One region of the Pseudoalteromonas sp. MM17-2 genome, then DNA from elsewhere that is predicted to be linked to it. Evidence: predicted binding sites of a transcription regulator. Region 1 holds the regulator's gene; each other region holds the start of a gene.

Region 1 (2,268 bases):
GAAAAGAACCTTTCTCATGTTCTAAGTGGTGAGTGCGAACTGCGCGATATACTGGTAACTGGGCCTGCGGGCATTCGTATTGCTCCGGCAACATCGGGGTCACAGAGCATGGTTGAACTGAGTGCCGCAGAGCATGCAGGTTTAATCCGTGCGTTTAGCGAGCTCGATAACGACTTTGATGTCCTCATTGTTGACACCGCCGCCGGTATCTCCGATATGGTACTGAGCTTCTCGCGTGCTGCGCAAGATGTTGTTGTGGTGGTCTGCGATGAGCCAACTTCGATTACCGATGCCTACGCGCTGATCAAGGTGCTTAGTCGTGAACATGGCGTATACAAATTCAAAGTCGTTGCCAATATGGTGCGCAGCCAGCGTGAAGGGCAAGACTTATTTGCCAAACTCTCCAAAGTAACCGACCGATTTTTAGATGTGGCGCTCGAATTAGTGGCCACCGTGCCCTATGATGAAAACATGCGTAAATCAACGCGTCGCCAGAAAGCCGTTGTGGAGTTATTCCCTAACTCACCTGCTTCGGTATCGCTGAAAAGTCTCGCTGGCAAGGCATTAAAATGGCCAACCCCTAATCAACCATCGGGGCATTTGGAGTTCTTCATTGAAAAGCTGGTCAATAATTAACTGTTGTTCGGATTTATGAATAAAGTGGCTGGATATCAAGATCAATTACAATTAAACACTCTGGTCGAGCGCCATGCCGCGCTGGTCAAGCGTGTTGCATGTCATTTGCTGGCGCGACTGCCGGCGAGTGTGCAGCTCGATGATCTCATTCAGTCCGGCATGATTGGCCTCATTGAGGCATCAAAAACCTTTGATGCCAGTAAAGGCGCCAGCTTTGAGACGTTTGCTGGTATTCGTATTCGTGGTGCGATGCTTGATGAAGTACGACGGGGAGATTGGGCTCCACGATCGGTACACCGCAATAGCCGCGCTGTAGCTACCGCTGTACATGAATTGGAAACTTCCCTAGGTCGGGAACCAAAGGATGTTGAAGTAGCTGAAAAACTTGATATTTCGCTCGATGAATACCATCATATTTTAAACGATGTTAATTGCTCTAAAGTGCTCGGTATCGAAGACTTAGGTGTCGATGAAGATGTACTCACCCCGAGCAGTGAACAATCTCAAACGGGGCGGCCCTACACCAGCGTTCACAACGAACGCTTTAACCAAGCATTAGTAGCGGCAATTAATTCTCTCCCCGAGCGTGATGCATTGGTATTATCGTTGTACTATAACGATGAAATGAATTTAAAAGAAATTGGGCAAATACTGGACGTAAGTGAGTCCCGTGTGAGTCAGATACATGGTCAGGCAATGATTAAGCTCAAAGCGAAAGTCAATGACTGGGTCAATTAGTAGTAAGAATAAAGGTTCATACCTCACTGGAGGATACTTTGGATAAAAACATGAAAATTCTCGTGGTCGATGACTTTTCCACTATGAGAAGAATCATTAAAAACCTATTGCGTGATTTAGGCTTTACCAACGTGCAAGAAGCGGACGATGGTAGTACCGCGCTGCCCATGTTGCAAAACCAAGAGTTTGACTTTGTGGTTACCGATTGGAACATGCCAGGTATGCAGGGTATCGATTTGCTCCGTGCAATTCGCGCCGACGACAGCTTAAAGCACATTCCAGTACTGATGGTAACTGCAGAGGCGAAGAAGGAACAAATCATTGCCGCTGCCCAAGCTGGCGTGAACGGTTACATCGTTAAGCCCTTTACCGCAGCTACATTAAAAACCAAGCTGGATAAAGTATTTGAGCGCTTAGGTTAACCGAGAAGGAGAGGTTTATGTCAGCTCCCGCTGCACCTCACATTACCCTAGAGCAAGCCAAACAGCTTGTATCGTTTCTTGAACAAGGTGAGCAGGAGAAAGCCGATCAGCTGATCCTCGATGCTGCCTCCAAGGAACAGTCCGAACTGTTTGCTGAGGTTGGCAAGTTGACGCGGCAGCTTCACGAGTCGTTGAAGAATTTCCAACTCGATACGCGCTTGAACGACCTCACGCAAGAAGCTATTCCCGATGCTAAGCAGCGTCTTAATTATGTGATGGAAATGACCGAGCAGGCGGCAAACAAAACCATGGATGCCGTGGAAGCCAGTTTGCCCATCGCTGAGCAGCTATCCACTGAACTACATCAAATTAAACCCATTTGGGATAAATTGATGCGTCGTGATCTCGAATTAGGTGAGTTCAAGCAGTTGTGTCATCAGCTCGATAGTTTTATGAACCGCTCTCAAGGCAG
Region 2 (2,268 bases), on a different contig from region 1:
TTACGTTTTGAGTATCATCCGCCAACTTATTAATAGTACCTGCGGCGCGGTTTATTTCCTCACTCAAGGTTTGTGATTCACTCACGGATACACGAATTTGGTCCTTGCTCTGTGCCACCTCTTGCTCGGCAAGTTGCGCTGCGTCGGATGCTTGCGAAGCAGAATGAGAAATATCGCCCACACTCTGGCGCATCTCTTCCATCGACTGGCGGACAATTTCTGCATCACTGGTTTGCTGGTTGGTCGCAGACTCTGCTTTTTCCATGCCTTGCACCAAGCGTGTAGAATTTTCCATCAGCGGTTCAACCACATTCATCACTTCAACCACCGCTTTTTTTAGCAGAGCAATAAACTCATTAAAATTGATGGAGACTTGGCCAATTTCATCATGAGAACGCACATTGAGCGTGGTCGACAACGACCCCTGCCCCTGTGCCAACAAATGCAAATTTTGCGCGGCATCTTTTGCCGAGTTACCTATACCTCGGGCGATCACCACCGCAAGTAGCACCACAAAAATCACAGAGACCACAGCGACAATTAACATGGTTGTCATTGCCGTGCCTGAGCGGCTTTCAGTTTCGTTTATCAGCTGTAAAAAGCGCGCATTGGCACGCTCTTCGGCATTGTTAAAGTCAGTCGTGAGGGAATTGAAAATGTCGGTTTTCTGCTTTGCGTTTTGTTGAATTTTACTAAAGTCCGCCGTGCCATCGATCATCCCCTTGGCAATGCTAGCGGCTATGTTTTTATAATCTTGTAGCCGCTTAGAGGTGTTCGCAGGCATAAAACCGCTTTGGATGTTATTTAGCTTTTCTAAATTATCCGTGATGGTTTGATAGACTTCTTCGGCTTTATCCAGCAACTCTGCATCACCAAAGGTGACTGCCTGGGTATAAAGCTCATCAACGCTGTTCAGCGCAGTGGCGTTTTCTGCGGTGATGTTGAGCAAGTTGTAGGTGGAAGTCTCAAGCTCGTTGAGTGATTGCTGATTTGAGCTCATGGCAGAATAGTTGACTAACACAATCACCACAAAAGCCACCACCGCGACGCAAGTAATCGCGTGGATTTTTTTAGTAATGCTTAGGTTTGCGAACGAGAAACCCGTATTCATAGTGTACACCTCAGAAAGTAATGCTTATTAGGTATCGGCCAGCTACCTCTAAGTGTTAACCAAATTTAAGAAAATTCTAACTTTTTTTGCTTTTTCTCTCATTTTTATTGGCTCGTGCAAAAAACGCCACGGCGGTGGTTGCCTGCTGAATATACAACAAAAAATTTACAAACCTTATATTTGTCTATACTCAAGGAGCACTAAGCACACAACTTAGGAAACAGGTATGAAACTCAAACTATCGTTAATTGCAGTGGCGTTGTCGTTCAGCTCGCAAAGTTTTGCGGATGTCAACGTATCGGGCTTTGTCAGCATAAATGCTGGTAAAGTGCTCAGTGGTGATGGTGTTCCACAATATGGTGTAGAGCCGACTTTTTTAGCCGACTACCCCATTGTTAGTGCTTACACCGATGAAATATCTTTCGAACCCGAGTCGCTATTCGGCCTTCAAGTGAGCGCCGACTTGATGGATGGTCTTAGCGCAACAGGGCAAATAGTGGCTCGCGGTGCTAATGATTTTGACGCTGAGTTCGAGTGGGCCTACTTGTCTTATGAGCTCAATGAGAATTGGACTTTGCAAGGGGGTAAGAAGCGCCTACCGCTATTCTACTACTCGGATTTCTATGATGTTGGCTATGCCTATGTTTGGATGCGCCCCCCCGCCGACAATTACACCTGGCAAATATTCAATTACAACGGCCTTAACTTGCTATACAACGGCTATGTTGGTGATTGGTCCATCAGCGGTAATATTTATGGCGGCCGTGAAGACGATGAGAGCAACAAGCTGCTCAGCGAATTTTTCTTCCAAGAGCCAACCAGAGAAATATGGAAAGATATCATTGGCGGCGTAATTCAAGCGAGTAACGACTGGTTTGAAATACGGGCTACCCACATGCGCTATACCAATGAGCGTTATCGCAGTGGCAATATCGTAGTATGGGAAGATGGCGATACCGAACGCGACGGTAAGTTTTATGGTCTCGCCTTGAACCTCGACTTTGGCGATGCCTTTGTATTAACAGAGCTTAACCGCCTCGACCTCGATGGCAACCTCGATACCTACATGGTCAGCGCGGGCTACCGCTTTGATGGCATCACACCCTATGTGAGTTACTCTGAATTTGATCAAGAAGGCGATGGCGATACCGAGCAGC
Region 3 (2,268 bases), on a different contig from region 1:
CGGGAGCAGGGTCGGTGATAAAAAATTGAGAAAGCATAAAGTACTTCGATACTCCAACAACGGATGGCCAAGTCGCAATCACAGCCTAGCACACTGAAAAACCACGTGTCGCGCACTAAAGTGAAAGCCCCTCTGTATTTTACAATGATACTGACTGTACTATCAGCGCAGCGACGGCTGAGTTTAGTTATTTATGAGTGCGCTGCAAGCTTACCCAAGAGCGTAATTACGGTATCATATTAGTAGCGCTGCAAAGGATGTACTTAATATTAGCACATTGTTTGGCAAACCCTTTTAGTTCAAGTAATTACAACAAAGGTTTAATATGAGTAGGCAATATGATGTGCACTATAGCCGTCGACGAACGCTCGCTTTGGTGGTCAAAAATCAGCAAGTGAGTGTGAAAGCACCTTATGGGGCATGTCGTGATTTCATTGCAGACTTCGTTGAGAGCAAACAGGCGTGGATAAACAAACAATTACATAAACAATCTGATATTGAAGCGGCTAGGTATAACCCATGGCTACATCGTCGCATTATGCTTTTCGGTGAATTACGTGCAATAGAGGTAAGCGAGAGCTCACTTGAGCAGACAGATAACCAAACGATAAACATCGTAATCAATAAGCGAGTGAAGCATCGCCAACGCTATTTTAATCAACAGCTATTGGCACTGATGCACGATGAATTATCTGATCACTTATCAGAGCGCATAATGCAGTGGCAAAAGGTGATGAATATCGGCGCTAACGGCATTAGCGTTAAAGTGTACAAGCGTCGTTGGGGCAGTTGCGATTCGCGCGGTGAGTTATGTTTTAATACCTTGTTGGCAGGAGCTCCGCATTGGGTTATTGACTATGTCATTGTTCACGAGCTGGCGCACCGGGTACATATGGATCACAGCCATCAATTTTGGGCACTGGTTAATGGCTACTACGAGCATACCGACCAAGCGCGATTATGGCTTAAAGAGAATGCACATCTGTTGGATTTTGTACGATAGGAAAGTGGTGGAGGGAGCTGGATTCGAACCAGCGAAGGCAATGCCGTCAGATTTACAGTCTGATCCCTTTGGCCGCTCGGGAACCCCTCCGATAGAATGATGTGTGTTGTTAAGTGGTGGAGGGAGCTGGATTCGAACCAGCGAAGGCAATGCCGTCAGATTTACAGTCTGATCCCTTTGGCCGCTCGGGAACCCCTCCTAAACAACGGCGGCGATAATAGCAAACTCAGAGTCCAAGTAAAGAAAAAAACTAAAGAAAGCTGAAAAAAGGCCGATAACTGCTTAGAAGTAATTCAGGTTGAATAAAGTTTATGCAAGTTAAGCCCGTCATTCGTAACGAACTACAAATGGACTCGCAATTATGTCGCAGTGTCCATGAGGCCCGTCGTGGAGACTTTGCTTGGCTGTTAGCATCATTATCAGCAGATGCACTCGATTTTGCCCAGTTTCACCTTCCCAAATCAGAATTAGAATCTCACCAGGTGGATGAGCAGCAGTTGCGATTGCAATTGGGCGCTGCGCCTGCAAAACCAACGGCATTACCGGATTACCATATAGATAGAGCTCAGCATGACAGGGCATTGTTGGCGCAAAGCTCAATGACAACTCTGCGCTTAAAAGAGTGTCTAACCCCGGAGCCTTTGGCAGTGCGAGACGACAAAACCTATGTTCCACTACTTATAATTGATAATTGCGATCCGAGCGTACAGGCAAAACATCATCGCCAATATGAGCCACTGAACGAGCCGCAAATGGATAGTGCAGCCTTTTACGATCAACTTGTGGATATGAATAAGTCCTCGTCTTTAGCACACGCGTAGTGGCCTGCGCATATCAGGGTGTAATAGTGGGTGCGAGCAGGATGCAATAGCAGGTGCGAGCCAAGGGTTCTTGTACTAATTAAGCGAATACCTAAAGCTGCCACTGGGCGGCGGTATCACATCAAGACATACAGCACTTTTTGAATTTATTGCCACTTAAGCATGGGCAGGGATCGTTGCGTTTAAGCTTTACATCAGCGGCTTTAAACAACTGCCCGCTGTCGTACTTCCACTGGTGGTGGCGTTGAATGAACTGTGAGCGTTCATGTATACAGTGAAGGGTATCAGCAATGATGTAAAAAGCCTTAAATTCAACATAGGCCAAAGCATCGCCAGGCACATAATCCATTATTTGTAAGCGCACAAAACGCGCTGCTTGGGCAAATTCAGCCACTTCCTCTCTGGGGTTTTGTTCTAGGGCTTTCTCTGAGCAGGTAAAACATA

What was found. Region 1 encodes FliA, which starts transcription of late flagellar genes. Its sites were predicted from a motif close to CTAAAGNTNNNNNNNNNNNNGCCGATA; they were not measured.
Region 2: the regulator FliA is predicted to act here: its motif matches at 1,144-1,170, upstream of MHM93_RS02545 (HAMP domain-containing methyl-accepting chemotaxis protein).
Region 3: the regulator FliA is predicted to act here: its motif matches at 1,254-1,280, upstream of MHM93_RS03050 (VC2046/SO_2500 family protein).

What each region holds. Positions count from the first base shown of each region.
Region 1 covers NZ_JAKRFV010000013.1:18,491-20,758, reverse strand. The annotation lists gene MHM93_RS11635 (MinD/ParA family protein) at 1-636, shown strand, start outside; gene MHM93_RS11630 (RNA polymerase sigma factor FliA) at 652-1,374, shown strand; gene cheY (chemotaxis response regulator CheY) at 1,413-1,796, shown strand; gene MHM93_RS11620 (protein phosphatase CheZ) at 1,814-2,268, shown strand, end outside.
Region 2 covers NZ_JAKRFV010000002.1:190,650-192,917, reverse strand. The annotation lists gene MHM93_RS02545 (HAMP domain-containing methyl-accepting chemotaxis protein) at 1-1,111, opposite strand, end outside; gene MHM93_RS02540 (porin) at 1,338-2,268, shown strand, end outside.
Region 3 covers NZ_JAKRFV010000002.1:301,164-303,431, forward strand. The annotation lists gene MHM93_RS03030 (MHYT domain-containing protein) at 1-37, opposite strand, end outside; gene MHM93_RS03035 (YgjP-like metallopeptidase domain-containing protein) at 326-1,003, shown strand; tRNA gene MHM93_RS03040 (tRNA-Tyr) at 1,009-1,093, opposite strand; tRNA gene MHM93_RS03045 (tRNA-Tyr) at 1,118-1,202, opposite strand; gene MHM93_RS03050 (VC2046/SO_2500 family protein) at 1,315-1,824, shown strand; gene MHM93_RS03055 (YchJ family metal-binding protein) at 1,946-2,268, opposite strand, start outside.